DNA from 3 places in the Oceanidesulfovibrio marinus genome. Region 3 is predicted to be linked to each of the others. Evidence: predicted binding sites of a transcription regulator. Region 3 holds the regulator's gene; each other region holds the start of a gene.

Region 1 (10,317 bases), 2.2 Mb from region 3:
CAGGCCAGGAACTGCCCGGCCTTGCCGAACTTGATGACCATGGGCTTGCCGCACTCCTCACAGACGATGTCCGTGGGCAGGCCCTGCTTGACCGAGGCCATGTTCTCCGCGGCCTCGGCCAGGGTGTCGTAGAAACCGCCGGTGAAGGTCTTCAGCAGCTCCACCCAGTTGGCGCCGCCTTCGGCCACCTTGTCCAGCGAGGCTTCCATGTTGGCCGTGAAGTCCACGTCCATGAGCTCCTGGAAGTGCTGGTCCAGCAGGTCGCTGACAATGCCGCCCAGGTCCGTAGGCGCGAAGTGCTTGTCCTCCAGCCGGGCGTAGTCGCGGTCCAGCAGCGTGGAGATGATCGCCGCGTACGTGGACGGCCGGCCGATACCCTTCTCCTCCAGCTCGCGCACCAGCGACGCCTCGGTGTAGCGCGGCGGCGGCTGCGTGAACTTCTGCTCTTTGTTCATGTTCAGCAGCGCGAGGATGTCCTTGGTTTCCAGCTTGGGCAGGTCCTGGCTCTTGGAGGCGCCGGCCTTGGTCACGGCCAGGAAGCCCGGGAAGAGCAGCCGCTCGCCCTTGGCCCGCCACTCCAGATCGCCGTTGGCCACGGTCACGGTGGTGTCCCAGAACTTGGCCGCGGCCATCTGCGAGGCCACGAACCGCTCCCAGATGACGCGGTACAGGGCCAGCTGGTCGCGGGGGAGATCGGCCTTCACGCTGTCCGGGGTGATGGCCACGTCAACAGGGCGGATCGCCTCGTGCGCGTCCTGCGCGCCGGACTTGGTCTTGAAGTGCCGCGCCTTAGGCGGGTAGTACTCCTTACCGAAGCTGTCGAGAATGAACTCGCGCGCCGCATCCTGCGCGTCCTTGGCAATGCGCACCGAGTCGGTACGCATGTAGGTGATGAGCGCCATCACGCCGCGGTCGCCGAGGTCCACACCTTCGTACAGCCGCTGCGCCGTGGACATGGTCTTTTTGGCCGAGTAGCCCAGGCGCTGGTTGGCGTGCTGCTGCAGGGTGGAGGTGATGAACGGCGGCGGAGGCGTGCGCGAGCGTTCCTTCTCCTGCACGTCGGCAACGCTGAAGGGGTTGGCCTTGCTGTCCTTCTCCAGGGCCTCGGCCTCGTCAGCCGATCCGATCTTGGGCTTCTTGCCCTTGACCTTGGAGAGCTCGGCCTCAAACGCGGCGGCCTCGTCGGCTTTTTGACTTTCCAGGGCGAGCTTGGCCTTGAACAGCCAGTACTCCTCCGGCACAAAGGCGCGGCGCTCCTTTTCGCGTTCCACCACGATCTTGAGCGCAACGGACTGCACCCGGCCGGCGGAGATGCCCCGCTTGACCTTTTTCCACAAGAGCGGCGAGAGCTTGTAGCCCACCAGACGGTCCAGGATGCGGCGCGCCTGCTGCGATTCGTAGAGGTGCCCGTCCAGCGTACGCGGGTGCTCCAGTGCCTCGCGCACGGCCCGCGGCGTAATCTCGTTGAACTGGATGCGCTCGATGTTCTGGTTCGTGCCCTTGATCAGCTCGGCCACGTGCCAGGCAATGGCCTCGCCTTCGCGGTCCGGATCAGGCGCCAGGTACACGCGCTCGGAGCGCGCCGCGGCTTTCTTCAGCTTGCTCACCACGTTCTGCTTGCCCTGGATGACCTGGTACTCGGGCGTGAAGTCGTGCTCTTCGTCCACGCCGAGCTTGTTGGGCGGCAGGTCACGCACGTGGCCCACGCTCGCTTCCACTTCGTAGTCGGAACCCAGAAATTTCTTGATGGTCCGGACCTTTGCCGGTGACTCAACGATAATCAGGTTTTTTCCCATAACTTGCGACTCTAATCAGCCCCACGCCTCTAGGCAAGGTCCGCAGAAAAAAGCGTGACGATATCTATGGTTTGGCGGCCACGTTCCTGCGCGTGGCACACGGTTTGCTTGTCTGTTCGTCGTAGAAAAACGGCCGTCTTGTGCAGGCCGTACCTGAGACGAACCATAGCATGCAAGAAGTATTCGATGCATCTGCCGCATGAAATGACCCAGGGAGCGCTTTCATGGCCTTGACGCCCCTCGACTTTCTTATCGACCACGAGCGTCTGAACAATATGGCACGCCAGCAGGTGAGCCGTGCCGAGGACACCTCGCCCGACCAGCACGAGTTCCGGGCGCTCGTCAAAGATTTGCTCATCCAGCCGGACAGCGACGCCATGGCCGACGTCCTTATGCAGGACGCCTCCGGAGCCATGGACAGCGAAGACGCCGGCCCGGACCAACAGGCGCTCACCGGCGCCATGGGCCTCATGAACCTCAAGGCCCTCTCTCTCATTAAAAGCATCGACCCCAAACAGAACGGCCCGGCGCAACTCCTCGGCACCGAGGTGCGCATGCCCATCACGGCCAAGCGGCCCGGCGCCACAATTCCCGCGCCCGCTCCTGAGCCCCTGGCCCAGGTGACGCTTGCCAGCCAAGATTCCGCCCAGCTGCCCCTCATGGCCACCCGATCCAGCCATTTCACGTCCAACGAGGCGGACCGGCTGGCCAAGCCGGACCCCATGCCCATGCCGGGCGACGCCCGCGCCGAACGGCCCGAGCAGGCCCCGCTTATCGAGTCCGCCAGCGCGGACACGCCCTACGAGGTGCGCCGGCCCATTGACAGATCCAACCGCATCCAGAACGCCGCGGCCACCGAAAGCGCCGACTCCTCGGACAGCTTCTTCGGTCCGGCCGAGGCCGAGGCCGCGGAGCTCAAGCCCTCGCCGGTGGAGAACCTGGGCCAGTCCGTGCGCATGCCCATCCGCACCACCTACGTCTCCTCCACCGATTTCGACGATCTCGTGGCCGACAAGTCCGAGGTGGTCCGCCGCAAGCTACGCGACATTGGTTACGCCGATGTGGCCGCCCGCGGCCGGGACATCACCCTGGGTACACTCACCGCCCGTTTCGAGTCCGGCAAGGAAGGCATCGCCGCCATCGGCTACGACCGCATGGGCGGTACCTCCTACGGCAAGTACCAGCTCTCCTCCCGCGCCGGCACCATGTCCCGCTTCATCGACTACCTCAAGACCGAGGAGCCGGCCTGGGCCGACCGCCTGAAAAACGCCGGCCCGGCCAACACCCGCGGCCGCCGCGGCACAATGCCCACCGAGTGGCGCGCCATCGCCGCCGAAAGCCCGGAACGCTTCGAGGCGCTGCAGGAAAATTTCATCATGAAAACCAGCTACCGGCCCGCCCTGGAAGCCATCAAGACCTCCACCCACCTGGACGTGGCCGATCTCTCCCACGCCGTGCAGGAGGTGCTCCACTCCACGGCCGTGCAGCACGGCGCCAACGGCGCCGCCCGCATCTTCTCCCGCGCCGTGCACAGCGCCGGCTCGCCCAATGCCGACGGGTTCGAAAAACGACTCATCGAAGCCGTGTACGACCGCCGCAAACGCAACTTCGGCGGCTCCACCCACCAGGTGCGCGTGGCCGTCAAAGCCCGCCTCTCCCGCGAAGAGCACATGGCCCTCGCCCTGCTCGAAGAAGGCGTCAAGAAAGTGGCGTAGATTTACGGACCGCGCTTGGCAAGGGAAACCTTTCTGGAAGAAAGGTTCTCCCCCGCACCCCTTCCAAAGACTTTCATCTAGGTTTAGGCCCCGACGTCCAGGCGAACACGGTTCTCCCGGGCCCATATTAGGGTCCAGGGAGCCATGCTCCCTGGCGGGGTGCCTGAGGGGGCGCGCCCCTCGGGACCATGTTCCTACTGTCCTTCCACCAGCGCGCCCAAGGCGCTTTCATCAATCTGCCAGCTCAGAATGTCGCTTTCCTGACCTTTCATCGCGGTTTTTTGCAGCACGCGGCGGGTGGGGTCGAGCTGTGGGGCGAGGTCCGGGCTGGCGGCGTCGAGCTTCCGTCGGGTGATGTTGGAAAGCAGGATACCGTTGGTGGCGCAGTTTTTTTCGAGCCGCGCGGCGAGGTTGATCTTGTCGCCCACAAACGTGAGGTCGATATCGTCGAGACCGATGTTGAGGACCCAGATCTCGCCGCTGGCAATGCCCACGCGCGTGCCCATGGCGATGGTCTCGTCCATGGACTGCTGCAGATCGCCGAGCACCTGCTTGCCGAGCAGGATGATGTTGGCGGCAAAGGCCAGGGCCCGGTGGTAAGCGCTGTCGTCGCGCAGGGGATAGTTGAACACGGCGAGCACCGAGTCGCCCATGAACTTGTCGAGGATGCCGCCGTGCTGGTCGATGAGGCGCTTGGCCTCGCGGTAGTAGCGCGAGAGCGCCTCGTTGAGGTCCTGCGGCGCGGCCGTGCGCACCAGGGCGGAGAAGTTCTTGATGTCCGTGATGACGATGATGGCATCCTGGGCCGCGGAGCCGATGCGGAAGAACGCCTCGGAGTCCTGCTGCGAGTCCATGAGCGCCCGGATGATGGACGGCGGCATCTTGCGCGCCAGGTGCACGTACTCCATGGGGATTTTGGTGCGGCCCTGGCGCACGGACTCCAGGATGCTCGTGACCTGCTCGGGCGTGACCGGAGTGGATGGACCGGAGGCGGATGCGGCGGGCTGTCCCTGTGAGGGGGTGCCGGGCACGGTGTCGCGCGGCCGGGCGAGCGCCATGGCCACGGAGGCGGCCTTGAGGGTTTTCTGGAACTCGGGCGAGGCGATGTCGTACTGCTCGGCCAGGCCCATCTCCCGGGCGTAGTCGTCCACGGTGAGCCATTTGAGCGTGTCCGCGATGTCCTGATAGTTGGTGTGCAGCAGCCCGACCTCCTCCGGGTTGGGCACGTACGGCGTGACCATGATGAAGGTGTCGAAGTGCTCGCCGTGGCGGCGGATCTTGTCGGCCATGATGTTGAGCATGGCCGAGGGCACCTTGGAGCGGATGTCGATGCCGGTGCGGCCGCCCTCGTCCTCGTAGATGAAGTTCACCGAGCTTTGCAGCGCGAACGGCACGGGGTGCTGCGTCTTGCCGAGCAGGGACAATAAATGCCCCACGGCGGATTGCATGTTGAGGTAGGAGGCGATGGACATGGCGGTGCGGTTGCTGGGGGTACAATCAGGGTCGGCGCAACGCTCGCGGGAGGGCTGCGAGTCCGCGCTCAGGATGGCTTCTTGTAGCGGAGAGGGGGAGGAGGAGGCAAGGGAGGGGGGGACGATCCTCGCTTCGCCATGAGACCAACTTCATAAAGATTTTCTATGGTGATTCCTTCTTGCAAATTATATAACAACTAGCGCAGACATAATACGCAGGAGGCAATAGCTGTGAAACCTATACTTTTTGCTATTTTAATCTGCATTTTGTTCTCAACAAATATCGCCTGGTGTAATGAGAACAACTTGTACCTTTCCCGAGAACAAGTCATCGGACTGGTTAAAGAAATTAATCTAAGTGTATATAACACTGTCAACAACAACTGCCTTACAAATGAAAAAGAGTTACGGGACAGAATCCGTTTTCGTCTGGAAGAGGCTGGGATAAAGGTGCATGAAGACAAATTTAACTACTTCCCCTCCCCGAAAGGTCTTGACCTTGGAGTTCTCTTGTTTGGCAGCAAAGAAGAGACGTGTATCGCTTCTGCAATCACAATCGCACGAATTACGAATCTCATGTATCCATTTCCATCTCACAGTATTAAAAGCGACAACAACCAAGAGGTGTACATAATGATAGATGGATTAGTATGGGAAATGGAGGGAGTATTCTCTTCTCAAGGTAACCTTGACGATGCCGCTTTGCGTTATATCAATAACGTTATGGATAATTTTCTAGCAGATTATTATTCCGCCCAAAAAGATGAACGCGTTAAATTGTCTAATGATCTTGTGTTTGAATACTACCCCATACAATTCACGGACGGTAAAAAACGTAAGAAAAGAACGCTCACGCTTACACTCGATCCTCATACTGCTCTACAGAACAAGTAATGTTCTCTCATTTCCCTGATAAAGTAAGACAACTATGAGCTGAGGCCGCTCCCCCATCCAGGAGGAGCGGCCTCATTCTTCTCATTATAAACTAACTAACTATCTACAGCGTCATCAGCAGCCTTCGCCCGAGCCGCCGCAGGCGTGGCCGCAGGCGCTGGGTTTCTTGTTCATCAGCTTGCTCAGGTCGCCGCCCTTATAGATGGCTTCCAGGCCCTGCTCGATGAAGCCGGACATCTCCACCACGGTGACGCCGGACTTCTCCAGCACCTCGCGCGGGGTGCGGCCCAGGGCTGCGCAGAGCAGCGCGCGGCAGTCCTTGAGCTGGGCGGCCAGCGCTTCCCAGCGCTTGGGGCCGCCGCCGATGTCCGGGGTGGCGCGTTCCTCGATCATCTCGAAGCCGCCGTCCTTCTCGGTCCAGATCTGCAACGCGGGCGCTTCGCCCAGGTGCTGGTTCACGAGCAGGCCCTCGTGGCTGGCCACGGCCACGCGGGTCCGTGCTTCATAGCGGGGAATCTCCATGCTCGAACACTCCTTGAGGCAGCTCGAAAACTCGCCGGAACGGTCGTTGTCCAACAGGCCCACGGCATCCGCGCGGCAGCGCCGGCAGTGGCGCATCAGGGGCAGGTGCTTTTCCACGGCGGCGCGCACCGTACGCAGCAGCTCACCGCTAGGCTCTTCCAGATCGCCGAAGGGCGTGCCTGCCACGGGCTTGATGGGCAGCACGTTGAGGATGTCCACGCCGAGCTCCTTCATGGTGATGGCGATGTCCTCCACGTGCGCGTCGTTCACGCCGGGGATGAGGATGGTGTTGATCTTGACGATCATGCCCAGGGACTTGGCCTTCCTGATGGCTGCGAGCTGGCGGGAAAGCAGCAGTTCCGCGCCTTCGCGGCCGCGGTAGACCACCTTGCCGTCGCGCACCCAGCCGTAGATCTTCTCGCCGATGGCCGGGTCCACGGCGTTGACCGTGACGGTGATGTGGCTGACGCCGGAGGCGGCCAGCTCGTCCAGCTTCTCTTCCAGGGCCAGACCGTTGGAGGAGAGGCAGAACAAGAGGTCCGGGTGCTTCTCGTGCAGGCGGCGGATGGTCTCCAGGGTTTCCTCCTGGTTGGCCATGGGGTCGCCGGGGCCGGCAATGCCCACCACGGAGATGCGCGGCTCCTTTTCGAGCACGCGGTCCATGTAGCGTGCGGCCTGGGCCGGGGCCAGGACAGCGGAGGTCACGCCGGGGCGGCTCTCGTTCACGCAGTCGTAGCGGCGGTTGCAGAAGTTGCACTGGATATTGCAGCGCGGCGCGACCGGCAGGTGCACGCGGCCGTAGCTGCCCTTGGCGTCCTTGTTGAAACAGGGGTGGCGTTCTGATTTCGGATTGATCGTTGTCATGGCTGTCCCATCCTTTGCGCCGCGTAAGCGCGGACTCGCAGACTGGTAAGACGTCGTATTCAAACAGATTGTTGTGTTGCAACAGCCTGTTATAAGTATCCCCAACCAAGAGGCGAATCGGCCTGCTTCTTCTCCAGAACCGCGTTCACGATCCGGTCGAAGAGAGTCTGAGTGCCCTTGTAGCCGACATGCATGGTGCGCTGCGCGCCAAAGCGGTCGTGGATGGGGAAGCCCACCCGCACGAGGGGCACGTTCCACTCGCGCGCCATGCGGTAGCCCTTGGAGTTGCCGATGACGAGGTCCGGGGCGAGCTTTTCGGCCTCGTTCTTGATCTCGTAGAAGTCCACGCCGGGCATGACCTTGGGCGGCTGGCGCAGGATGTCGCTGCCGGCTTCCTCGATGGCCGCGGGCAGGCGACCGGAGTTGCCGCCGGAGGCCACCAGCACGGGCTGGATACCGATCTCGGCGAGCATGGCCACCAGGCCGGCCACGAGGTCTTCGTCGCCGTAGACAACGGCGCGTTTGCCCGAGATGTACTTGTGGCCGTCCACCATGGCGTCCACCAGCCGGCCGCGCTCCTTGGCGTGGCGGGCCGGGGTCTCCTGGCCGCTGACCTCTTCCAGGGCGGCGAAGAAGGCGTCCGTGTTGCGCAGGCCGATGGGCATAGGCAGGCGGTGCAGGTCCACGCCGTGGCTCTCCTGCAAGGCCGTGCCGCCGGTCTTCTCCGCGCCGGCCAGGACAGCGCCGAGCTCGAAGGTTGCGCGCGCGCCGGACATGGCGCGGATGTCCTCCACAGGCGTGCCGCCGGAGGGAATCTTCTCGTAGTCTTCCAGGGCCGGGCCATCCAGGGTGTCGGAGTAGTCGGGCACCATGGTCACGGCCAGGCCGAAGTCGTCGAACACGTCGCGCAGGTGGCGCAGGTCTTCGGGCGAGACAAAGCCGGGCAGCAGGTTCACGCCGTCGTGCTTGTCCATTGCCGGGTCGGGAATCTGCTCGCAGACCGCGCGGACCGCCGAGTGGAAGCCTTCCACGTGCGAGCCCTTGTACGAGGGCGTGGAGACCCACACGAGGGTCGGCAGGTCAAGGTCGGCGAACTCCTTCTTGAACTCGTGCAGGATCATGGGCACGTCGTCGCCGATGGTCTCGGTCAGGCAGGTGGTGGCCACGCCGATGACCTGGGCCCCGTACTTCTTCATCACGTTGATGAGGCCGAGCTTGAGATTGGGGCCGCCGCCGTAGATGGCGTGCTTCTCGCCGAGAGCGGACGACGCGATGTCGATGGGCTCGCGGTAGTGGCTGATGAGGTAGCGCCGCATGTAGGTGGCGCAGCCCTGGGAGCCGTGCAGGAAGGGCACGCCGCCTTCGATGCCGCGGAAGACCACGGACGCGCCGAGCGGTGCGCAGGCCTTGCAGGCGTTGGTGGTGGAGACGTAGTCCACCTTTTCCGGCTTGATGCGGGTGATGGTCTCGACGGTCATAACGCTCCCTCCCTCATGCACCCTTCAGGCGCATCCAGGCTGCATGCGGAGTCTATATTCTTGGACTCAAGGGCGACCTTGTTCTGGGCCGCGCGACGGGGCACAAAACGCCATACCGGACTCATCGCCGTGCGGTAGACCTCCTCGGCGAAGTTGACCATGCCGATGAAACCTTCCAGGCATTCCTTGCGCTCGTGGTTGTGGTCGCAGAAGCCCACGCCCAGCTTGTGCGCGATGGGCCGCTCCTTGACGCCGCCCACGAAGATGTCCACGTCCTTCTCCTTGATGAAGGCCTGGAGCTCCAGGGGGTTGGCGTCATCCACGATGATGGTGCCGGGATCGGTGATGGCCTCCAGCTCGGCGTAGTCTTCCTTGGTGCCGGTCTGGGAGCCTACAACGGCGGTCTGCATGCCGAGGTGCCGGAACGTCTTGACCAGGGAGAAGGCCTTGAACGCGCCGCCCACGTAGACGGCGGCTTTCTTGCCTTCCAGATCCTTACGCAGCTCCTTGATCCGCGGCATGATCGCCTTGATCTCCTCGGACACGACCTCCTTGGCGCGGTTCATGACCTCGGGGTCCTTTTCCGCAAAGAACTTGGCCACGTCGTAGAGCGCCTGGGACATGTCCTCGATGCCGAAGTAGGAGACGCGGATGTAGGGGATGCCGTACTCCTCTTCCATCAACTGGGCGAAGGGCAGGGTCGCGCCGGAGCACTGGACCACGTTGAGGGCCGCGCCGTGGGAACGGCGGATGTCGGCCACGCGGCCGTCGCCCGTGACGTTGGCCACGACCTCGACGCCCATGCGCTTGAAGTAGTCGCGGATGACCCAGATCTCGCCGGCCAGGTTGAAGTCGCCGAGCAGGTTGATGGACAGAGGCGAAATATCGTCGGTGGGCGCGGTGCCGGCCAGGCGCATCAAGGCCTTGCACGCGGCGTCGTAGCCCTCGCGCTTGTTGCCCTTGAAGCCTTCGGACTGCACCGGAATGACCGGGATGCCCTTTTCTTCGGACACGCGCTTGCACACCGCTTCCATGTCGTCGCCGATGATGCCCACGATGCAGGTGGAGTAGACGAACGCACCGCTGGGATTGTGGCGATCGATGAGCTCGCACAGGGCGCGGTAGAGCTTCTGCTCGCCGCCGAAGACCACGTCGTTTTCGCGCAGGTCCGTGGAGAAGGAGAGGCGGTGCAGCTCCGGCCCGGAAGAGACGGCGCCGCGGATGTCCCAGGTGTAGGCCGCGCAGCCGATGGGGCCGTGCACCAGGTGCAGGGCGTCGGCAATGGGGTAGAGCACGACCCGGGAGCCGCAGAACACGCAGGCGCGCTGGCTTACGGCTCCGGCCAGGCTGTCGCGGTTGCAGGCCATCTCAAACGGCTCGGCCCCGCCCTTCACATATATCTGATCTTTCCGGTCTTCGAAAATTGGCTGTGTCATGACGTCATCCTTGGGCTACGTGATGAAACTTTTTTGACCTTTTGAGCCAAGGGGCGCTGCCCCTTGGGACCCCGCCAGGAAACTCAGTTCCCTGGACCCTTTACTGGGTCTGTTTTATGCAATCGCTTCGCTTTTCCGAT
Region 2 (10,317 bases), 840 kb from region 3:
GTTCGTCGCGTAGCCTGTCGCGTTCTCCACCGTCCGGCTCCTCACCGCCCCAGAAACGTGGCGTCCTCGCTGCCCAGATAGGCCGCGACCACGTCCGGATTCTGCTGCACCTCGTCCGGCCGCCCCTCGGCCAGTACGCTGCCGAAGTCCAGCACCACCACCGAGTCCGAGATGTCCATAACCACGCCCATGTCGTGCTCCACCAGCAGCACCGTGGCGCCCCACTCCTCGTTGATGTCCAGGATGTAGCGCGCCATGTCCTCGGTCTCCTCCAGGTTCATGCCGGCCATGGGCTCGTCCAGCAGGATCAGGCGCGGCTCCGCGGCCAGGGCGCGGCCAAGCTCCACCCGTTTCTGCACGCCGTAGGGCAGCCGGCCCGCGGGCTGGTGCCGGTACGGCGAGAGGCCCAGAAAGTCGATGACCTCCTCCACCCGGCGGCGGTGGACGTCCTCGCGCTTTCTGGCTTTGCCCCAGTAGAAACAGGAAGCGAGCAGGCCGTAGCCCATGCGGCTGTGGCGGCCCACCATGAGGTTGTCCAGCACGGACAGGCCGCGGAACAACGCGATGTTCTGGAAAGTGCGCGAGAGCCCCAGCGTGGTGCGCCTGGATGGCTTCATGGACAGCAGCGTCCTGCCGTCCAGGCTGATGGCGCCCTCGTCCGGGGTGTACCGGCCGGAGATGCAGTTGAGCATGGAGGTCTTGCCGGCGCCGTTGGGACCGATGAGCGAGCAGATTTCGCCCGCCTGCACGGAAAAGCCGACATTGAGCAGGGCTGCGATGCCCCGGAATGTGAGCGTAACGCCGCGGACCTCCAGCATGGTCATAAGTGGGACCATTCCTCCTCAAAATCTTCAGGACCGACGATTCTGTATCCCCGTTCCACAATGGCCTTTTCTATGGGCGTGGGGTCGTCCGTCTGCACGCGGAAGACCACCATGCGGCGATCCTTGTGGTGGAAAGTGCCTGTCGCGATGATGGAGATGCCCATATCGGCGATAATGCCGGAGACCTCGTGGATAACGCCGGTGCGGTCCACCACCTCGAAGGCGATGCGCGAGCCGCCCTGGTTCAGGCCCATCTCCTCCACCAGCACCTCCAGCATGACGCTGCGGTTGATGAAGCCGAGCAGCCGCTTGTTCTTGCCCACCACGGCCAGGCCGGTGAGGTCCTCGTCGTTCATGCGCCTGGCCGCTTCCTCGATGGTGGCGTCCGGACCCACCGTGGGCACGTCCTTCTTCAGGATCTTCTCGGCCTTGAGCTTGGACAGCAGGTAGTTGATCTCGTGCTTGGACAGGCTCGTGGCCACGCTGGGCAGCGCCTCGCTCACATCTTCCTTGCGAATGTATCCGACCAGCTGCTCGCCTTCGACCACGAGCAGCATCCATAATCTGTTTTCGACCATGAGCGACTGCGCCTCGGTGACGAGGGTCTCCTTGGTCACGGTGACGAACTTGCCGCGCGGCAGCATCTTGAGTCCAACGTACATGTACGTTCTCCTTGGAAAATCGAACTCCGGTTGTCGCATCCGGAGCGAACGCGCACACGGCGTATCGCTCCAACTAAGCCCTTCCCCCAGCCCATGCCGCAAATATTCCGTGAACGGTCGATTGCACGCCGTCAACGGTGCGGCATCTTTGAACGCTCATGACCTTAATCACAGCGTTCCGTCAAGTTTCCCAGCGCAATGGTTCCTGGACGAGCGGCGCGATTTTCTTTACCCCATTCTGCATGCATGAAATGTCCATCGTTCAGTCGCTTTTCGATATCGTCAGACAAGAGCTCGAAAAGCACGGCAAGACCCGGCTTATCAGCGTGCATGTCAAACACGGAACCCTTGCCAATGTGGTGCCCGAGGCCATGGATCTGGCCTGGGAGATACTGACCAAGGATGGCGAGTTCGACGGCGCCGTGCTTACCCTCGAAGAGGTCCCCCTGCTGCTGGAATGCAGCAGTTGCAAGCACCAGTTTACGCCCGAGTCCAGCCAGTTCCTGCTCGCGCCGTGTCCGCAATGCGGGGAGGATCTGGGCCACAAGGTCATCGCCGGCAAGGAGCTCTACCTCGACAGACTCGAGGCGGAATAGGAATCCCAAATTCTGCAAGGAGAGGTCATGGAAATTCCCGTGGTCCGCAACATCCTGGAGGCGAACTCCGCCACAGCCGAAGAGCTTCGGGCGCTGTTCACCAAAAAGAACATCCTGGTCCTCAATCTCATCAGCTCGCCGGGCGCCGGCAAGACCACCCTGCTGGAGCACACCCTGGCCGACCTGGGCGCGAAGTACAAAATGGCCGTTGTCGAAGGCGATCTGATGACGGACAACGACGCCCGCCGCGTGGCCGCCACCGGGGCCCAGGCCGTGCAGATCAACACCGAGGGCGGCTGCCACCTGGACGCCGCCATGGTCTCCAACGCCCTGGTCTCCCTGGACCTGGATAACGTGGACATCCTGTTTATCGAGAACGTGGGCAACCTCGTCTGCCCGGTGGAGTTCGACGTGGGCGAGGACGCCAAGATCGCCCTGCTCTCCGTCACCGAGGGCGACGACAAGCCCGAGAAGTATCCCCTGCTCTTCGAGCTCTCCAAGGCCATGGTCCTCAACAAGATTGACCTCTTGCCCTACGTGGACTTCGATCCGGACCGCGCCGAGGCCTTTGCCCGCAGCCTGAACAAGGGTCTGGCTTCCTTCCGCGTCTCCTGCCGCGCCAGCGAGGGCCTGGAAGGCTGGTACGGCTGGATCGAAAACGCGCTGAAAGAGAAGCGCTCCGCCGCGGCCTGATAGCCGCCGACGCTTGGGAGGTGGACCAATGGGCCTGCCCACCGGGGTCCCCTGCGAGGAGGTCATGGACTCCATTGCCGACGGCGTGTTCACCGTCGACCTTGAATGGAACGTGACCTTCTTCAACCGCGCCGCCGAGAACATCACCGGCATCCCGCGCGCAGAAGCCGTGGGCCGCAAGTGCTGGGAGGTATTCCACTCCAGCCTGTGCGACGGCTCCTGCGCGCTGGAGCAGTGCATGGACGAGGACGTGCGGCTCTCCGGCAAGTCCATCTTCATCATCCGGCCCGACGGCGAGAAGACGCCCATCTCCATCTCGGCCGCGCCCCTGCGCAACGCTGACGGCGCTCTGGTGGGCGGGGTGGAGACCTTCCGCGACCTCACCGAGATCGTCCGCCTGCGCCGCGAGCTGGCCGACCGCTACGTGTTCGAGGACATCGTGGGCAAGTCGTCGGCGCTCACGCGGCTCTTCGACATCATGCCGCAGATCGCGGCCAGCAACGCCACCGTGCTCATCACCGGCGAGTCCGGCACGGGCAAGGAGCTCTTTGCCCGCGCCCTGCACTCCTTGTCGGAGCGCGCCTCCGGCCCCTTTGTGGCGGTCAACTGCGGCGCCCTGCCCGAAACGCTGCTCGAATCCGAGCTCTTCGGCTACAAGGCCGGCGCATTCACCGACGCCAAGAAGGACAAGCCCGGCCGCTTCCGCCAGGCCAGTGGCGGCACCATCTTCCTGGACGAGATCGCCGAGCTCGCTCCCAGCCTGCAGGTCAAACTGCTGCGCGTGCTGCAGGAGAAGCAGTACGAACCCCTGGGCGCCGTGCAGCCCGAGGAGGCCGACGTGCGAGTGCTGGCTGCCACCAACCGCGACCTCGACGCCCTGGTGGCAGCCGAGGAGTTCCGCCAGGACCTCTTCTACCGGCTCAACGTGGTCCGCCTGTCCATCCCGCCCCTGCGCGAACGCGCCGAGGACATCCCGCTGCTGGCCCAGCACATCGTGGAGAAACTCAACCGCCGCCAGGGCGCAGCCGTGGAAGGGCTCTCCGAAAACGCCCTGACCCTGCTCATGCGCCACTCCTTCCCCGGCAACGTGCGCGAGCTGGAAAACGTGCTGGAGTACGCCTTCATCCTCTGCAAGGAAGGCTTCATAGAGGCCGAGCACCTGCCCGAGTATCTGCGCCGGGAACACGCCCAAAGCTTGAGCACAGCCGCGACCGCCGGAGCTCAGCCCCCCCTGTCCGCGGCCGACGACGTGGACGCGCTCATGCACCTCGGCCCCCGCACCATGGACGAGGTGAAACGCTTGGCCGCCCGCGCCGCCGTGCGCCGCAACGACGGCAAGCGCATGGCAGCCAGCCGTGAGCTGGGCGTGACCAAGGACACCCTGCGCAAGCTCCTGCAGAACAATTCCGGCGAATAATTCGCCCGCCGCCACCTTTTGGCGAATAATTCGCCTCCATTTCACGCCATGGCTATTTTTTCGCCCTTTATCTCGGCGCGACTTGCCCCTGTCTTTCATTAATCTGCTGAAATCATAGTATTTCAACTTTTGGCACCCTTTCTGCTGTATCCGTGACAGCCACCCGGGATGCGGGGCGGATCGCCCAGGGATTTCGCCATTGCCGACGATCCGCCCCGCTCCAGGAAGATGAAGGAGATTGTTGAAGCGCCATGCGACTATGTCTTGCCAGCTACAGGGGCCGCCTTGCCGCACTCTTCGAAAACGCGACCGAGTTCCCCTGTTACGAGCTCGATCCCGAAGCCGAAGGGCTCCCGGTCCATGTGGCGACGTTCTCGCCGGCGCATCACGATCCCGGTCTGCGGCTGGCCGCCCTGCGCGAGCAGGACGTGAGCACCCTGGTCTGCGGCGGTATCTGCCGCCGGCTGGCCATGCAGGCGGAGGCCGCCGGTCTCCAGGTCGTGCCCTGGATCTGCGGCGACAACGATACGGTGCTGGCCGCCTGCGCCGACGGCTCCCTGGACCAGCTGGCCATGCCTGGCTGCCGCTGGGTGCAGGACGATTCCCAACCGTCTGTTCCGGGCTGGGGACCGGGTTGCGGCCAGGGCCGGGGCCAGGCCTGCCAATCTGGCAACCAACGGGGCAACCCGTTGGGAAACCGCCAGGGCAGACGCGGCAGAAACGAAGTGAACCCACGTGGCGGACGCAGAAGCAACGCCACATCAAGAAACAGGAGTGGATCATGAAGATTGCCATATCGAGCCCCGGGCCGGACCTTGCGGCCCCTGTGGACCCCCGTTTCGGGCGCGCCAGCGGCTTCCTCCTCGTGGATGCCGAGTCCGGCGACACCGAGTACGTGAACAACGAGCAGAACCTCAACCTGGCCCAGGGCGCGGGCATCCAGTCCGCCATGAACGTGGCCAAGGCGGGCGCCCAGGCCGTGATTACCGGCCATGTGGGCCCCAAAGCGTACGCCGCCCTGAGCAAGGGCAACATCGGCGTGTATCTGCGTGAGGGCGGCACCGCCGCCGAGGCGCTGGACGCCTACAAGCGCGGCGAGCTGCCAGTGACCAACGGCCCTGACAAGCAGGGGCATTGGTAAACCATACATTTCAAGGAGTACTATGATGCCTAATCGTGATGGAACCGGACCGTTCGGCGGATTCTTCCGCCGCTGTATGGGCATGGGTCGCGGCATGGGCCGAGGTATGGGATGGCGTTTCTGGCAGAACCAGAACGTCAACGACCCCACCGTCCAGAATTTTGGACAACAGGACAACGTTCAGGCTCCCATGAACCAACCTGCGCCACAACGGACAGGCCGAGGTCTCGGCCCCTGTGGCGGCGGCATGGGCCCCGGCGGAATGGGTCGTGGCATGGGTCGCGGCATGGGCCCCGGCGGAATGGGTCGTGGCATGGGTCGCGGCATGGGCCGGGGCGGCATGGGCGGTGGCGGATTTGGCGGCGGGGGGGCCGGCAGAGGACGGGGCCGTGGTTGATCGGTCTCGTCCTCTGCGCATCGCAGTGGCCAGCGGCAAAGGCGGCACCGGCAAGACCACCGTGTCCACCAACCTGGCCGTGCATGTTGCCCGCCAGGGCCGCCGCGTCGTGCTGGCCGACTGCGATGTGGAGGAACCCAACGCCCACATCTCCCTGTGCGACGGTTTTGACGCGCAGCGCCGAGTGGACGTGACCGTGCCCGAGATCGACGAGGATGCGTGCCTGGGCGAGTCCTGCGGCGCGTGCGTCGAGCTCTGCCGGTTCAAGGCGCTCATCCTCATGGTCGGCGAGGTCATGGTCTTCCCGGAGCTGTGCCACGCCTGCGGGCTGTGCGAGGAAGCGTGTCCCGCCGACGCCATCAAACCCGGCATCCGCGAGGTGGGGGCCGTGCGCCACGGCCGGATCAAGTCCAACATTCTGGACAGCTCAGCCGGTCTGCTGCACGTGGTGGACGGCCTGATGCGCGTGGGCGAGGCCATGTCTCCGCCGCTGATACGCGCCGTCAAGCAAGAGGCCGAGGCCATTGCCCGGACCGAAGACGGCGGCGACGCTCCCGTGGTCTTCGTGGACTGCCCGCCCGGAGCCTCCTGCCCGGCCATCACCGGCCTGCAGGGTGCGGACCTGGTGCTGCTCGTGGCGGAGCCCACGGCCTTCGGCTTCCACGACTTCAAGCTCGCGCTGGAGACCGTGCGCGTGCTGGGCATTCCCCACGCCGTCGTGGTCAACCGCGCCGGCATGGGTGATTACCGCGTGGAGGAGTATCTTGCGCAGGAGTCCATCCCCTATCTGGCCTCCCTGCCCATGAGCATGGATGCGGCGCAGGCCGGCTCCCGCGGGGAGCTGCTTATCGACGCCGTGGCCCAGCTCGCCGAGAGATACGCCGAGCTCTGGAGCGCGCTGGAGCAAACCGCGCAGGAGGCGATTGCATGCGCGAGATAGTTGTCCTTTCCGGAAAAGGCGGCACCGGCAAGACGAGCATCACTGCTGCGCTCGCCTCGTGCGGGCCGCCCAAAGTCCTGGCGGACTGCGACGTGGACGCCGCAGACCTGCACCTGATTCTTGAGCCCAACGTCATTCAGATTCACGACTTCGTCTCAGGCGAGGCCCCTTCCGTGAACCCGTCACTCTGCACGGCGTGCGGCCTGTGTGTGGAAAAATGCCGCTTCGACGCCATGACCACGGACGGCGAGGGCCGCGCTGTGGTCAAGCACGAGGTTTGCGAAGGCTGCGGCCTGTGCGCCTACGTCTGCCCCACCTCGGCCATCTCCATGCGCCCGCAGAAGTGCGGCGTGTGGTACGACTCCGAAACGCGGTACGGCCCCATGATCCACGCCGTGCTGGACATCGGCGCGGAGAACTCCGGCAAGCTCGTGACCACGGTGCGCCAGCGCTCCTCCCGGGTGGCCGAGCATCGCGGCATCAACGTCATCCTCACGGACGGCCCTCCAGGCATCGGTTGCCCGGTCATCGCGTCCTTGACGAACGCTGATCTCGCGTTAATTGTGACAGAGCCGACCCGCTCTGCCGAGCACGATCTTGGCCGCATCGCAGACCTTGCCGCGCACTTTGACATTCCGGCGGCCGTCCTGGTGAACAAGGAGGACGTAAACCCGGAGTTGGCGCAATCCATCGCCGCCACCTGCCGCGAGCGCAAGCTCATTTTCCTGGGCGCCGTGCCCTACAGTCAGGATTTCAACGCGGCGCAGCTTGCAGGACAGAGCGTTGTAGAGTACGCGCCGGACACGTACACGCCGTTCTTCGAGCACATGTGGAAACGGCTCCTGGGCGAAACCGGCTATACCCCAGGCTACACTAAAGATTCGAAATCGGAATCATCATAAGGAGATACACCATGAGTGACGAATGCACAGGCTGCGGTTCCGGCGGCTCCTGCGATGCAGGCGGCTGCAGCGGCCCCAGCCAGGAAGAACTTCAGATGCAGGCGCGGCTCTCGCGCATCAAAAACAAGATTGTGGTCCTGTCCGGCAAGGGCGGCGTGGGCAAGTCCACGGTGGCCACCAACATCGCCATCGCGCTGTCCATGGCGGGCAAGAAGGTCGGCCTTCTGGACGTGGACGTGCACGGCCCCAGCGTGCCGCGCATCCTCGGCCTTTCCGGCCAGCAGCCGCACATGAACGAAGCGAGCATGGAGCCCGTGGCTTGGTCCAGCAACCTCTTCGTCATGTCCCTCGGCTTCCTGCTGCCCAGCCCTGAGCAGGCCGTCATCTGGCGCGGCCCGGTCAAGATGGGCCTCATCAACCAGTTCCTGCGCGACGTGGAATGGGGCGACCTCGACTTCCTCGTGGTCGACTGCCCTCCCGGCACCGGCGACGAGCCCCTCTCCGTGCTGCAGGACCTCGGCCCCGAGGCTCAGGCCGTGGTGGTGACCACGCCGCAGTCCATTGCCGTGGACGACGTGCGCCGCTCGGTTTCCTTCGTGCGCCAGCTGGGCAACCCGGTTATCGGCATTGTTGAGAACATGAGCGGCTTCGTATGCCGCCACTGCGGCGAGGTGGAGCACATCTTCTCCTCCGGCGGCGGCGAGAAGCTCGCTGCCGAGATGGACGTGCCATTCCTGGGCTCCATTCCCATCGACCCGGACATGGGCCGCGCAGCCGAGGAAGGTTTCTCCTACCTCAAGGTCTACGAGCACACCGCCGTGACCGAGGCATTCGGCCGGATCATTAAGCCCATACTGGAAAAGGCCGGCGCCCTGCAGGAGAACAACACCTCAGCGCCGGTGAACGGCGTGAAGCGCATCGCCGTACCTGTGGCGGACGGCAAGCTGTGCATGCACTTCGGCCACTGCCAGCAGTTCGCCTTTGTGGACATCGACCCCGACACGCACGAGGTGACCGGCATGACCCTGGAGACGCCGCCGCCCCACGAGCCTGGCGTGTACCCGGACTTCGTATCCTCCAAGGGCGCGGAGCTGGTCATTGCCGGCGGCATGGGCTGCAAGGCGCAGTCTCTGTTCACGGACAAGGGCGTGCGCGTGCTTGTGGGCGCCACCGGCCAGGATCCCAAGGAGATCGTGCGTCAATATCTTGCCGGCGACCTCTCCCTGGGCTCGAACATCTGCGATCATTAATCTTTATTCATACCCTTTCCCTGCATCTCCCCCGCACCGCAGCTGCCGGTGCGGGGGCTTTTTTTGCCACGGCGACACTTTCTCTCCGGAACGTTCTGTGATATTTTATTTTACGATGAAATTTACGCGAGTTACCATAGTGCCTTGCGCATCGTGCGTTTTCGCACTTGTTTTATGAACGGCACATACAGTGCATGCATTTCGAGACGGCTTGGGGATTTTTGCGGTGTGTTGCCGCAGCTGTCCGTCTTGACTGCATCCTGATTCGCTTTTACGCATTTGAGTCGCGGACAGTAGTCTGCAGAGTTTCTGCTTGGTTTGTTGGGGGGGCTTTACGTGGGGATCGCGATGGCTGAACGACCAGTGCTGGCGTCAGCGCCTGATGCGAATGGAATGGTCCGGGTCGAGTGCCCGGAGTGCGGTACGTCCGCAACCCTGCCTGCGCAACATCTCGCCCGTCAGGCCGGCCCGGTTTCATTGCGCTGTCAATGCGGCGCGGTCTTCCCTTGTGAGCTTTCGACGCCTGTGAAGAATTCCCCCACTCCTGCATCGGACGATGCGCCAGAGCAAAACGCCCTGCCCGATTCCGGGCAGCAGCACAACAGTGGAACCCGCGTCACCAACTTCGTGGCCAACCCCGACGGCTTCGTGCGCATCTCCTGCCCCACCTGCGGCGCCGCCAAGAAGGTGCGCTCGGAAAAACTGATGGGCATGACCCAACCCGTGCGGATGAAGTGCGCCTGCGGCAACGAGTTCCTCTGCCGCTTCAACCTGAACCCTTCCGGCGACACACTGCCGGCGCGCGCGACCGGCACGAGCCCCTACAAGGTGCAGACGGTCTTCCCCGACGATGACGACCGCGTCCACGTTTCCTGCCCCAGCTGCGGCGTAAAGCGCTCCGTCGACTACGAAAAGGTCAAGCAGCACACCCGGCCCGTGCGCACCAAGTGCCCGGCCTGCGGCTTCTCCTTTCCCGTGCGATTCCTGCCCAAAGAGCAGGACCCCAGCCGCCACAAACGGTACGAGGAGCAGACCTTCTACGCCGATCTGGGCGGCCGGGTGACCATCATTTGCCCCGAGTGCTCCAAGGGCCGGACCCTGCAAAGCGCCGATCTGGCCAACGTGAAGCAGCCGACACCAGTGCGCTGCTCTTGCGGCGCGGTCTTCCCCTGCCGCTTCGTCTTCCCCGAGCAGAATACGGATGAGGAGCAAAAACGCCTTCCCGATCCCGACATGGACGAGCTGCGCCACGCCAAGACCATGCAGGCCGATGAGTTGGGCCATTACATCCGCAAGCTGGGAGCCGAGCTCGGGCCCAAGACGTCGGCGTCGCCGCCGCCCCTGAACCCCCGCAGCACCGTGGATCTGGACCGGCGGGACTACCGCCAGGCCGGCGAGAATCCGTCCTCAGGAACCACAGACGATGGCATCCCCGAGGTGGAGGACGTGGTCGAGGTGGAGGGGGTTGAGCCCGTGTACGACGAGGCGGCCGGGC
Region 3 (10,317 bases):
CCGGCGCGAAGCCCTGGAGGCGCGTTTCATCGTCCTCCTCAAGGCGGTACGCGTAATAGACTTCCCCGATTCGTTTGATCTCAGCTTCGGACAGCTCTTTCACAGGCGGCTTGGCTTGTTGAGCCAGCATGCGCCTGTGCTCCTCAAATTTACGATCAACTATAGCGGCTGCCACGCGGACCTTGCGAACAGCTTCCTGGTAATCCTTCGTCTTCAGCGAGAAGGTTTCCTCGGTCTTGGGGTAGTTATCCTTGATGTCAACTGGGATGGCTGCGCGGTGATAATAGACCGCTCCGCGCCGAAAAAGTCGGGGGTGTCCGGGCATCTTTTCCATGGCTCCGCTGTAACAGTTTACTGGAGCAGTGGAAAGAAAAAAGCCTTGCCTTCCGGTAAGATACCGAGAAGCAAGGCTTATAATTTCGCTGGCGGAGAGGGTGGGATTCGAACCCACGTATCGGCTACTAACCGATAACTCGATTTCGAGTCGAGCGCGTTACGGCCGGACTTCGCTACCTCTCCGCATGTCGGTGGGAGTCATTCCTCCCAAGTTGGAAGTCGATTATTATATACAACACCGAGACTGAAAGCAAGTAGAGATAGGCGCTGCAGAGAAGAATTCGTACTCGGGTAGGCAGGGCGGCGTTTGGGCGGCGGGGTGGATTACCGTCGCGCCTTGAAAAAACGCCGCAGCAAGTCGCCGCACTCGTCGGCCAGCACGCCGCCTGTCACGTCCATACGGTGGTTGAGAAAGGGCAAGGCCGCGGTGTCCATGCAGGAGCCTGCCGCGCCGGTCTTGGGGTCGGGCGCTCCATAGACCAGGTGCGCGACTCGGGCGTGGATCATGGCGCCCATGCACATGAGGCAGGGCTCCAGCGTCACGGCCAGGACGGCGCCGGGCAGGCGGTAGTTGCCCACGGCCGCGGCCGCGGCGCGCAAGGCCTCGATCTCGGCGTGGGCCGTGGGGTCCTGGGCTGAGATGGGCCGGTTGCGGCCGTAGCCCAGAACGCGTCCTTCTGCCGAGAGCACCACCGCGCCGATGGGGACCTCGCCCTCATCCTCCGCGCGTTCGGCCTGTTCCAGGGCCAGGCGCATGACGTCCTCCCAGGAGCGCAGGCCCGAATATTCCGGAAACGGGAACTCTTCCGTCGCGGTCACGGGGTGATGCTCCGATGCGATGCGCGCGTCCAGAATACTGAAGTCTCCATCCGCTAGCTGTTTCGCAGGTGGTTCACGGCATTCTCAAAGATGATCGTGCCCAGCGGCGGCAGCTCGTCCTGCTGGGTGCGCGCGCGGGTGTAGCGCGGGTGGTTAGTCGGATCGTTATATGCCTCGGGGTGGGGCATGAGTCCCAGGATGCGGCCAGTGGGATCGGTGAGCCCGGCAATGGCGTTGGGTGAGCCGTTGGGGTTGTACGGGTACTCCTGGGTGGGCGCGCCGGAGAGCGGGTCCACGTAACGCAGGGCCACGAGGTTGGCCTTTTCAAGGCCTTCCATGACGGCGTCCGAGGCGGCCACGAGCTTGCCCTCGCCGTGACGCACCGGGAACTCCAGCCGGTCGATGCCCTTGGTGAAGATGCAGGGGGAGTCCGGCTCGGCGCGCAGGGAGACCCAGCGGTCCTCGAAGCGGGCGGAGTCGTTCACGGCCAGGCTCACCTGGCGCTCCAGGCGTATACCATCCAGGCAGGGCAGCAGCCCAAGCTTGACGAGGAGCTGGAATCCGTTGCAGATGCCCAAGGCCATGCCGCCGGCGTCCAGCATGGTCAGGAGCTGGTCCAGGATGCGCTCGCCGTCCACGGTGGCGTGACGCCAGCGCTGGGCCGCGGCCTGGGCCGCGCCGAGGTCGTCCCCGTCCAGGAAGCCGCCCGGGAAGACGCAGAAGTTGTAGGCGTCCACGCGGACGCGCCCGGAGGTGAGGTCCGAGAAGTAGACGATGTCCACCTCGTCGGCGCCGGCGCGCCGGGCCGTATGGGCGGATTCAATTTCACAGTTGGTGCCGTATCCGGTGATGACGATGACCTTGACGCGGGCCATGATGTTCTCCATTGGGGCCCGCAAAGCCATGTGGGACGCGGGCGGAAATTTGTGTTGACTCTAACGTTCGTCTAGGCAAATTATAGAGTCCCGGAAAGCGTGAGCATGCCGTCCGAGCCCGGCGGGATTGGCCCCCGAGCCTTTCGGATCGGCGCCTGCTCACGAATGAGAGCGTGGATCATCCTAGAACCACAACGCTTTTCCGGGCGAGGCTGAACATAGTGCGGCAGGCGATGGCCGTCAACAGGACTGGTCCCGCCATTGTAGAGCACAGTCGAGGAGGCGCTGCCTCCTTTTTTGTTTCCATATGCTGCGGCGCGGCGCTCCGGGGACGCCGCCGGACAACTTACACAGAGGGAGAATAGATGCGTACGAAATTCATTTTTATTACCGGAGGCGTTCTGTCCTCCCTGGGAAAAGGGCTCGCCGCTGCGTCCATCGGTGCCCTGCTTCAGACTCGCGGCCTCAAGGTCACGATCATGAAGCTCGATCCGTACATCAATGTGGACCCCGGAACCATGAACCCCTTCCAGCACGGCGAAGTGTACGTGACGGAAGACGGCGCCGAGACCGATCTGGATCTGGGCCACTACGAGCGCTATCTGGACGTGTTCATGTCCCGGGCCAACAACTGCACCTCCGGCTCCATCTATAATACGGTCATCACCAAGGAACGCCGGGGCGACTACCTGGGCGGCACCGTGCAGGTCATTCCGCACGTCACGGACCAGATCAAGGAGTCCGTGCTGGCGCTGGCCAGCGAGGACCTGGACGTGGTTCTCGTGGAGATCGGCGGCACGGTCGGCGACATCGAGGGCCTGCCGTTCCTGGAAGCCATTCGCCAGATGCGCGGCGACCTGGGCAAGGAGAACGTCCTCTACATCCATCTTACCCTGGTGCCGTACATGAAGGCCGCCGGCGAGCTGAAGACCAAGCCCACCCAGCACAGCGTTAAGGAGCTGCGCTCCATCGGCATCCAGCCTGACATTATCCTGTGCCGGGCCGAGGTGGACGTGGACCAGAGCCTGCGCCGCAAGATCGCGCTGTTCTGCAACGTGGACGCAGACGCCGTGTTCGCCGCCGTGGATGTGAGCAACATCTACGAGGTGCCGCTGAAGTTCTACGAGGAAGGCATTGACCAGAAGATCGCGATCATGCTCAAGCTGCCGGCCAAGAACCCGCATCTGGAGCCGTGGACCAGGCTGGTGGAGAAGCTGGCCAGCCCCGCGGGCCGCGTGTCCATCGGCATCGTAGGCAAGTACGTGGATCTCAAGGAGGCGTACAAGAGCCTGCACGAGGCCCTGGTGCACGGCGGCGTGGCCAACGACGTGGCCGTGGACCTGGTGTACGTGAACTCCGAGGAGATCACGGCCAAGAACGTGACCAGCAAGCTCAAGGGCCTGGACGGCATTCTGGTGCCCGGCGGCTTTGGCAACCGCGGCATCCCTGGCAAGCTGCTGGCCATCCGCCACGCCCGTGAAAAGAAGATTCCCTTCTTCGGCATCTGCCTGGGTATGCAGTGTGCGGTCATCGAGTTCGCGCAGCACGTCATGGAGCTGGACGCCGACTCCCAGGAGTTCAAGCCGAGCACCAAGGAGCCGGTCATCTACCTGATGACCGAGTGGTTCGACTTCCGCCGGCAGGTGACGGAGAAGCGCGACGAGAGTTCGGACAAGGGCGGCACCATGCGCCTGGGCGCGTACCCCTGCGTGCTCAAAGAGGGCACCCGGGCGTTCGAGGCGTACCAGACAGAAGAGATCAGCGAACGCCACCGCCATCGCTACGAGTTCAACAAGGCGTACTACGACAAGTTTGCGGAGAAGGGCATGGTCTTCTCCGGCCTTTCGCCGGACGAGACCCTGGTGGAGATCGTGGAGCTGCCGGACCATCCGTGGTTCCTGGGCTGCCAGTTCCATCCGGAGTTCAAGTCCAACCCCATGCATCCGCATCCCCTGTTCCGGGAGTTTATTAAAGCCGCCAAAGGGTATAAAGGATAAGAATGATTTTCGGACGCCATACTGCCGGTCTCCGCGGGCGCATGTCCCGCGCGGAGATCGTACGCCGCGCCAGAGCGGTAGAGCTTCTCGTGTTCGACGTGGACGGTGTGCTTACCGACGGCGGTCTCTACTACGACGAGAACGGCCAGTATGCGAAACGTTTCGACGTGCAGGACGGCCTGGGCATTAAAGCGGCCCAGGCCGTTGGCCTGCACATCGGCGTGATCACCGGGCTGGACTCCAAGGCCGTGGCCAACCGCGTGAATGAGCTGGAGATTGATGAGTATGTGGCCGGCAGGGTGGAGAAGTCTACCGCGTTCGAGGCTCTCTGCGAGCGGCATGGCGTTGCGCCGTACCAGGCTGCCTACGTGGGCGACGACTGGGTGGACATAGGGCCCATGCGGATGGCGGGCCTGCCCATGGCCGTGCCCAACGCCCAGCCCGAGGTGCTGCAGGTGGCCGCGCACGTGCTCTCCCGCCCGGGAGGCCGCGGCGCCGTTCGCGAGGCGATCCGGCTGGTGTTGTTCTGCAAAGGGTGCCTGGACGGGGAGCTGGAAAGCTGGCGCAAGGGAATGGCCCTGGCCAAGGCCGCTTCCCGACGTTTAAATCGCTAGAATCTCCGGGCGCTATCTGCGTAGTTTCATTTCCCTTCCTGTCTTACGGGCGGCGAATTACGCGCGCCCCGCAGGGAAAACTCGTTGCCACCGTGCTACATCTGTGGCAAAACGCGTTTTGTGTCAGCAACAATTATGCCGTCTTTTCTTTCTCCTGCAATGTATGGGCGTTTTTGCAGTATTGTGAAACCTTCTCGTGTTGAAGGAACCCTGGAGTTCCCCTCTCTGAAAAGTGTTTTAAAAACGCAACGCCTCATATCTATTATCCGTACTCCTGACGGGGAAGGTCCGTAACCGCCATGGGTCTGGAACTCAGACAACAACTCAAGCTCAGCCAACAGCTGGTGATGACGCCCCAGCTGCAACAGGCCATCAAGCTCCTGCAGCTCTCCCGGCTGGAGCTCATGGATACTGTTCAGCAGGAGCTCCTGGAAAACCCCTTTCTGGAGGAGGGCGCCGAGGCCGAGGCGCTGGAGCAGGCCGAAGTGGTTCCCGAGGTCGAGACCACGCCGGCCAGCGATCAGGAGCTCATGCGCAACGCCGATTGGGAAGACTACATCGGCGACTTCTCCTCTACCTCCAAGCAGGCCCAGGTCCGCGAGTTCGAGGCCGTGGAGGCCACCTCCTTCGAGGCGCGCATTTCCGGCAAGACCTCGCTGGAGGGGCACCTGGAATGGCAGCTCAGGCTCTCCCGGCTCAATGACAGGCAGATCGACATAGGCCTCGCGGTTATCAACAACCTCGATTCCTCCGGTTATCTGCAAGCCACGAATGAGGAGCTGGCAGTGCTTACCGGCGCCTCGCCAGAGGAGATCGAGCCGGTCATCAAGTCGATCCAGGAGTTCGACCCCGTAGGCGTGGCCGCGCGCACGCCGTCGGAGTGCCTGCTCGTGCAGATCAAAAACTACGGCATCGACGATCCCGTGCTTGAAGAGATCGTGCGCGAGCACCTGGAGGATCTGGAGAAGAAGCGCTACAAGCCGCTGTGCCGCAAGTTCCGCATCTCCATGGAGGAGCTCAAGGGCTACCTGGACAAGCTCACCGAGCTGGACCCCATGCCCGGAGCGAGCTTCGGCAGCGAGGAGCCGGTCTACGTCTCGCCGGACGTTTACGTCTACAAGTACGGCGACGATTTCGTGATCCTGCTGAATGAGGAGGGGCTGCCCAGGCTGGAGCTCAACTCCGACTACATGCAGGCCATGGAAGGCCGGTCTTCCAAGGAAAAAGAATACTTCCAGGACAAGATGCGCAGCGCCGTGTGGCTGATGAAGAGCCTGTACCAGCGCCAGCGCACCCTGTACAAGGTGACCGAGAGCGTGGTGAAGCATCAGCGCGAGTTTTTCGAGCACGGCGTCACCCATCTCAAGCCGCTCATCCTCAAGGACGTGGCCGAGGACATCGGCATGCACGAGTCCACGGTGAGCCGCATCACCACCAGCAAGTACGTCGCCACGCCCCATGGCATCTTCGAGCTCAAGTTCTTCTTTAACTCCGCCCTCGGCCTGGATGACGGGTCCCAGGTCGGCTCCGAGAGCGTCAAGGCGCTCATCAAGAAGATGATCTCCGGCGAGAATCCCAAGAAGCCGCTTTCCGACGAGAAGATCGCGGAAATGCTCAAGGATGAGCTGCAGGTGAACATCGCCCGCAGAACTGTTGCCAAGTACCGGTCCGCACTGGACATTCCATCGTCTTCCAAGCGGAAACAGGTTTTCTGACCCGATCCCCGCCCAGGAATTGCGAAAGGAGGGAATCTATGAACATAGCCATCACCTTCAAGGGCTTTGAGCCGTCCGAACACCTCAAGAAGTATGCTTACCGACGCTTCGGCAAGCTTTCCAAATACGTGGACTCCAAGGAAGACAACTCCGAGATGCAGGTCAACCTCGGGGTCGAGAAGTTCCGCCATCTGGCCGAGGTCTCGCTGGCAGGCGACAACATCAACCTCACCGCCACCGAGGCGAGCGAGGACATGTACGCTACCATCGACATGGTTCTGGACAAGCTGGAGTCCCAGCTGCGCAAGCTCAAGGACCGCGACAAGGACCGCCGCAAGGGCGACCGCAGCCGCGTCAACATCGAGACCTTCACCATCTCCGAGAACGAGAGCGGCATGCGCGAACGGACCATCATGGCCACGGACTCCATAGAGCCCAAGCCCATGTACGTGGACGAGGCCGCGATGCAGCTGGACACGTTGGACTACAACTTTCTTGTTTTCCGGAATGCGGACACGGAACGCATTAACGTGATATACCGTATGAACAAACACGACTTCGGTCTTATCGACCCGGGACAATAGCTCCATGCGACTCGCGGATTATCTGGACAAAGATTTGGTCATACCCACCATTCAGGCGACGGAGAAGGGTGCTGTGCTCGCCGAGCTCATCGCCCCCGTGGCCACGAAAATTCCCGACCTGGACGCCGACAAAGCGCTGAAGGTGCTGCTCGAGCGCGAGTACCTGGGCACCACGGGTATCGGCGATGGAATCGCCATACCGCACGGCAAGCTCGAAGATCTGCACGAGATCGTTCTCGTGGTGGGCCGCAGTCCGCAGGGCGTGGACTTCGAGGCCCTGGACTTCAAGCTCTGCACGATCTTTTTTCTCGTGCTCGCACCGGAGAAAGTGGCCGGCATGCACCTGCGCATCCTCGCGCACATCTCCCGGCTGCTGAAGGAAGAGTCCTTCCGCAGGGAGTTTCTGGAAGCGGAAGGCAAGGAGCAGTTATGGGAGCTTCTTTCGAGGACGTGAACGCCGAAGGCTCCTTTCCGCTGGTCATCGTCGGCGGGCTCTCCGGAGCCGGAAAGTCCACGGCCATCGATGTTTTCGAGGACTTACGCTTCTTCGTGGTGGATGGTCTGCCGGCCTCCATCGTACCCAAGCTGACTGCCCTGTTTTCGGGCCAGAACCAGCTCCAGTTCCGCGGTCTCGTGGTGGGAATGTACTTCCGCGACCGCACCTTTCCCCAGTCCTGGCTCGAAGCCCTTGAGGAGCTCAAGCTGCAGGGGCTCAAGCCGCAGATCATCTTCATGGAGGCGCGCAACGAAGTTCTGGTGCGGCGCTACTCCTCCACCAGAAGGCCCCATCCCGTGGCCCAGCTTATGGCCATGGACGGCAAGGAGGGCGACGAATGCGGTCCGCTCAGCCTGGACGGGGCCATCAACCTGGAGCGAGAACGGCTCTATCCCATCAAGAAGATGGCGGATATCGTCATCGACACTTCGGATTACTCTGTTCACGATCTGCGCAAGATGATCCAGCGCAAGTGGACCGCTCTGGAGGAAGGGGAAGGCCGGCTCAACATCCAGATCATCTCTTTCGGCTTCAAGTACGGCCCGCCGGCCGAGGCGGACCTTATTTTTGATATGCGATTTTTGCCCAACCCGTACTTTGTGCAGTCCATGCGGCCGCTGACCGGCAAGGACGAGGCCGTGGCCGAGTACGTGCTGGGCGTTGAACCGGGCAAGACATTCCTGGTCAAGCTCCGGGAATTTCTCGAATATCTCTTTCCGTTGTACGAGGCCGAGGGCCGCTACCGCGTGACACTGGGCATCGGCTGCACAGGCGGACGCCACCGTTCCGTGGCCGTGAGCGAGGCCCTGTACAAGTCTTTGAAAGAGTCGAATTATGTAGTATCGATCGAGCATCGCCACGTGGAGCTCGGCTAAAATCGGCGGCGGAGGCGGCCGCCGCGGCGATGCGCCGCCAGCCGCCTTTGGCGGTTTTTCAATTTCAGGAATATGCCCATGCGGGAAACCAGCACAACGGAAAAGGTCAAGAGCGCAAAGCAGCTCGAAACGCCGGTCCAGACCGGCGTTGTCGTCGTGACCCACGCTCATTACGGGGCCAGCCTCATCGAAGCCGCGGAGTTCATCCTCGGCAAGCAGCAGTGGTGCGAGTTCGTCAGTGTGGACGGCACCCGCGCTGTGGAGGATACGCGCAACGAGATACAGGTCGCCGTCTCCAGCTGCGACCAGGGCCAGGGCGTCATCATTCTCACCGACATGTTCGGCGGCACGCCGACCAACCTGAGCCTCTCTCTTCTGGGCGCGCAGAACCTGGAGGTGGTCACGGGCGTAAACCTGCCCATGCTGCTCAAGGTTCTGGGCAGCCGCTCCAAGGAGCCGGCGGACCTCGCCCTGGACGCAAAGGCCGCAGGCAGCCAGGGCATTGTCGTGGCCGGCGAGATACTGCGCTCCAAGGTAGGCGGCAAATAGCCATGTTCTGGGCGCGGGTGGACAACAGACTCGTTCACGGCCAGGTCATCGAAACCTGGCTGCCGTACACCGGCGCCAAGACCCTCCTGGTCTGCAACAAGGAGCTCGCGGGCGATGTGCTGCGCCAGGAGATCATGTCCCTGGCCATCCCCTCCAACGTGCGCGCGCGGTTCATCGACGCGGAGCACGCCAACGAGTTCATCGAGAACGACGCCCGTACGGATCGCTCCTCGGTGCTGGCGTTGTTCGCCGATTGCCGCGACGCCCGCATCGCCATGCAGCACGGCCTTGCCATCAAAATCCTCAACATAGGCAACCTCCACTACACACCAGGCAGCGAACAGATCTGCCCCCACGTGGCCCTTTCCCCGGAAGACGCTGTCTGTCTACGCGGGCTGGAGAAGATGGGGGTGGAGCTCGATTTCCGCTGTCTGCCCACAGAACCGGTGCAGGTGAAAGCGACATGGTGACGGTACCTACCTTCATGGACGTGTTCTACGTCGTGCTGATCGCTTTTTTTTTGTGGTTTTTTCGGGGCTGCGTTTTACCCTGAACCTCGGCGTCATTGAACGTCCCCTGGTTTTCGGCCCACTTCTGGGCCTCGTCCTGGGCGACATCGGCGATGGCGTGGCCGTCGGCCTCTTTTTCGAGCTCTTCTGGCTGGACCTCATTCCGGCCGGTACCTACATTCCACCCAACGCGCTGCTCTCGGTGTGCGTCACCCTGGGCCTGATGCGCCACTTCGGCCTCAATGGGGCAGGGGAGTGCGTACCGGCTCTGGCCCTGGGCATTCCCGCGGCCTACGCCGGGGCCTGGCTGGAGCGGATGCAGCGCTCCTGGCAGGACCGCGGCTACAACCGGCTGCTGGCCTGGGCCAAGGGCTCAGAGCGCGGCAGCCAGCCCCACGTTATCGTGCGCTACTCCCTCATCCAGCTCGCAGCCTCCAATCTGCTGCTTGTCATGGTCTGCATGCTCGCTGCGCTCTCCCTGCTGGGGGTGGTCATCCACCTGGCGGGACACGCCCTCTTCGCGCCTCTTTCCCACTTCAGCTGGCCCATGCTCTGGATCACGGCCTCGGTGGGCGGGGTGCTCTCTCTGCGTGTGAAGAACGCCTACCGGACTTTCGCCGCCGGCGTGGTGGCGGTCTTTCTGCTCGTCCTGCTGCAGTAGTTCACAACTGCGACTGCCTGCCGCAGACGTTGTGCTTTCTCTTTCCAGCCCGGCGTTCGATTCGGGCCGGGGCTGCTGTTCATTGACGCGTCATTCCTGCGTATGGAGTCGAAAGCACGCATCCAGGGCAGGTCGATCTGACCAGACGCCTTGCATGCCGGGCCTTGCCGCTGGTGGTGATTTTCTTCACGAGACATTTGCCGCAGAGGATACGGACGCGTTACGACGTGGTGTGACGGGCTCCCGGCGAATTGGCGGTTGTCAGTGGATGATGATTGTGATATTTC

Evidence for each region. The regulator sigma-54, encoded in region 3, starts transcription at its own class of promoters, with help from an activator protein. The targets are predictions, from matches to a motif close to CTGGCACGGNNNNTGCTT.
Region 1: a site for sigma-54 is predicted at 1,889-1,906, ahead of E8L03_RS14915 (VgrG-related protein). Genes of this name have one in related genera too.
Region 2: a site for sigma-54 is predicted at 4,322-4,339, ahead of E8L03_RS20575 (NifB/NifX family molybdenum-iron cluster-binding protein). Genes of this name have one in related genera too.

Annotation. Positions count from the first base shown of each region.
Region 1 covers NZ_CP039543.1:3,353,524-3,363,840, reverse strand. Annotated here, with positions in the region: gene topA (type I DNA topoisomerase) at 1-1,796, opposite strand, end outside; gene E8L03_RS14915 (VgrG-related protein) at 2,021-3,511, shown strand; gene E8L03_RS14910 (adenylate/guanylate cyclase domain-containing protein) at 3,706-4,983, opposite strand; gene E8L03_RS14905 (hypothetical protein) at 5,215-5,877, shown strand; gene nifB (nitrogenase cofactor biosynthesis protein NifB) at 5,992-7,263, opposite strand; gene E8L03_RS14895 (nitrogenase component 1) at 7,353-8,741, opposite strand; gene nifE (nitrogenase iron-molybdenum cofactor biosynthesis protein NifE) at 8,738-10,177, opposite strand.
Region 2 covers NZ_CP039543.1:4,696,534-4,706,850, reverse strand. Annotated here, with positions in the region: gene E8L03_RS20605 (AMP-binding protein) at 1-30, opposite strand, end outside; gene E8L03_RS20600 (ABC transporter ATP-binding protein) at 42-836, opposite strand; gene E8L03_RS20595 (CBS domain-containing protein) at 821-1,486, opposite strand; gene E8L03_RS20590 (hydrogenase maturation nickel metallochaperone HypA/HybF) at 1,729-2,082, shown strand; gene hypB (hydrogenase nickel incorporation protein HypB) at 2,110-2,775, shown strand; gene E8L03_RS20580 (sigma-54 interaction domain-containing protein) at 2,804-4,192, shown strand; gene E8L03_RS20575 (NifB/NifX family molybdenum-iron cluster-binding protein) at 4,444-4,977, shown strand; gene E8L03_RS20570 (NifB/NifX family molybdenum-iron cluster-binding protein) at 4,974-5,333, shown strand; gene E8L03_RS20565 (nucleotide-binding protein) at 5,723-6,670, shown strand; gene E8L03_RS20560 (ATP-binding protein) at 6,658-7,572, shown strand; gene E8L03_RS20555 (iron-sulfur cluster carrier protein MrpORP) at 7,584-8,822, shown strand; gene E8L03_RS20550 (PilZ domain-containing protein) at 9,348-10,317, shown strand, end outside.
Region 3 covers NZ_CP039543.1:772,163-782,479, forward strand. Annotated here, with positions in the region: gene E8L03_RS20870 (DUF6538 domain-containing protein) at 1-334, opposite strand, end outside; tRNA gene E8L03_RS03395 (tRNA-Ser) at 424-519, opposite strand; gene tadA (tRNA adenosine(34) deaminase TadA) at 661-1,155, opposite strand; gene E8L03_RS03405 (phosphoribosylformylglycinamidine synthase subunit PurQ) at 1,209-2,030, opposite strand; gene E8L03_RS03410 (CTP synthase) at 2,396-4,027, shown strand; gene E8L03_RS03415 (KdsC family phosphatase) at 4,069-4,641, shown strand; gene rpoN (RNA polymerase factor sigma-54) at 4,941-6,356, shown strand; gene hpf (ribosome hibernation-promoting factor, HPF/YfiA family) at 6,395-6,940, shown strand; gene E8L03_RS03430 (PTS sugar transporter subunit IIA) at 6,945-7,394, shown strand; gene rapZ (RNase adapter RapZ) at 7,370-8,311, shown strand; gene E8L03_RS03440 (PTS sugar transporter subunit IIA) at 8,390-8,860, shown strand; gene E8L03_RS03445 (PTS sugar transporter subunit IIB) at 8,863-9,330, shown strand; gene E8L03_RS03450 (PTS sugar transporter subunit IIC) at 9,383-10,030, shown strand.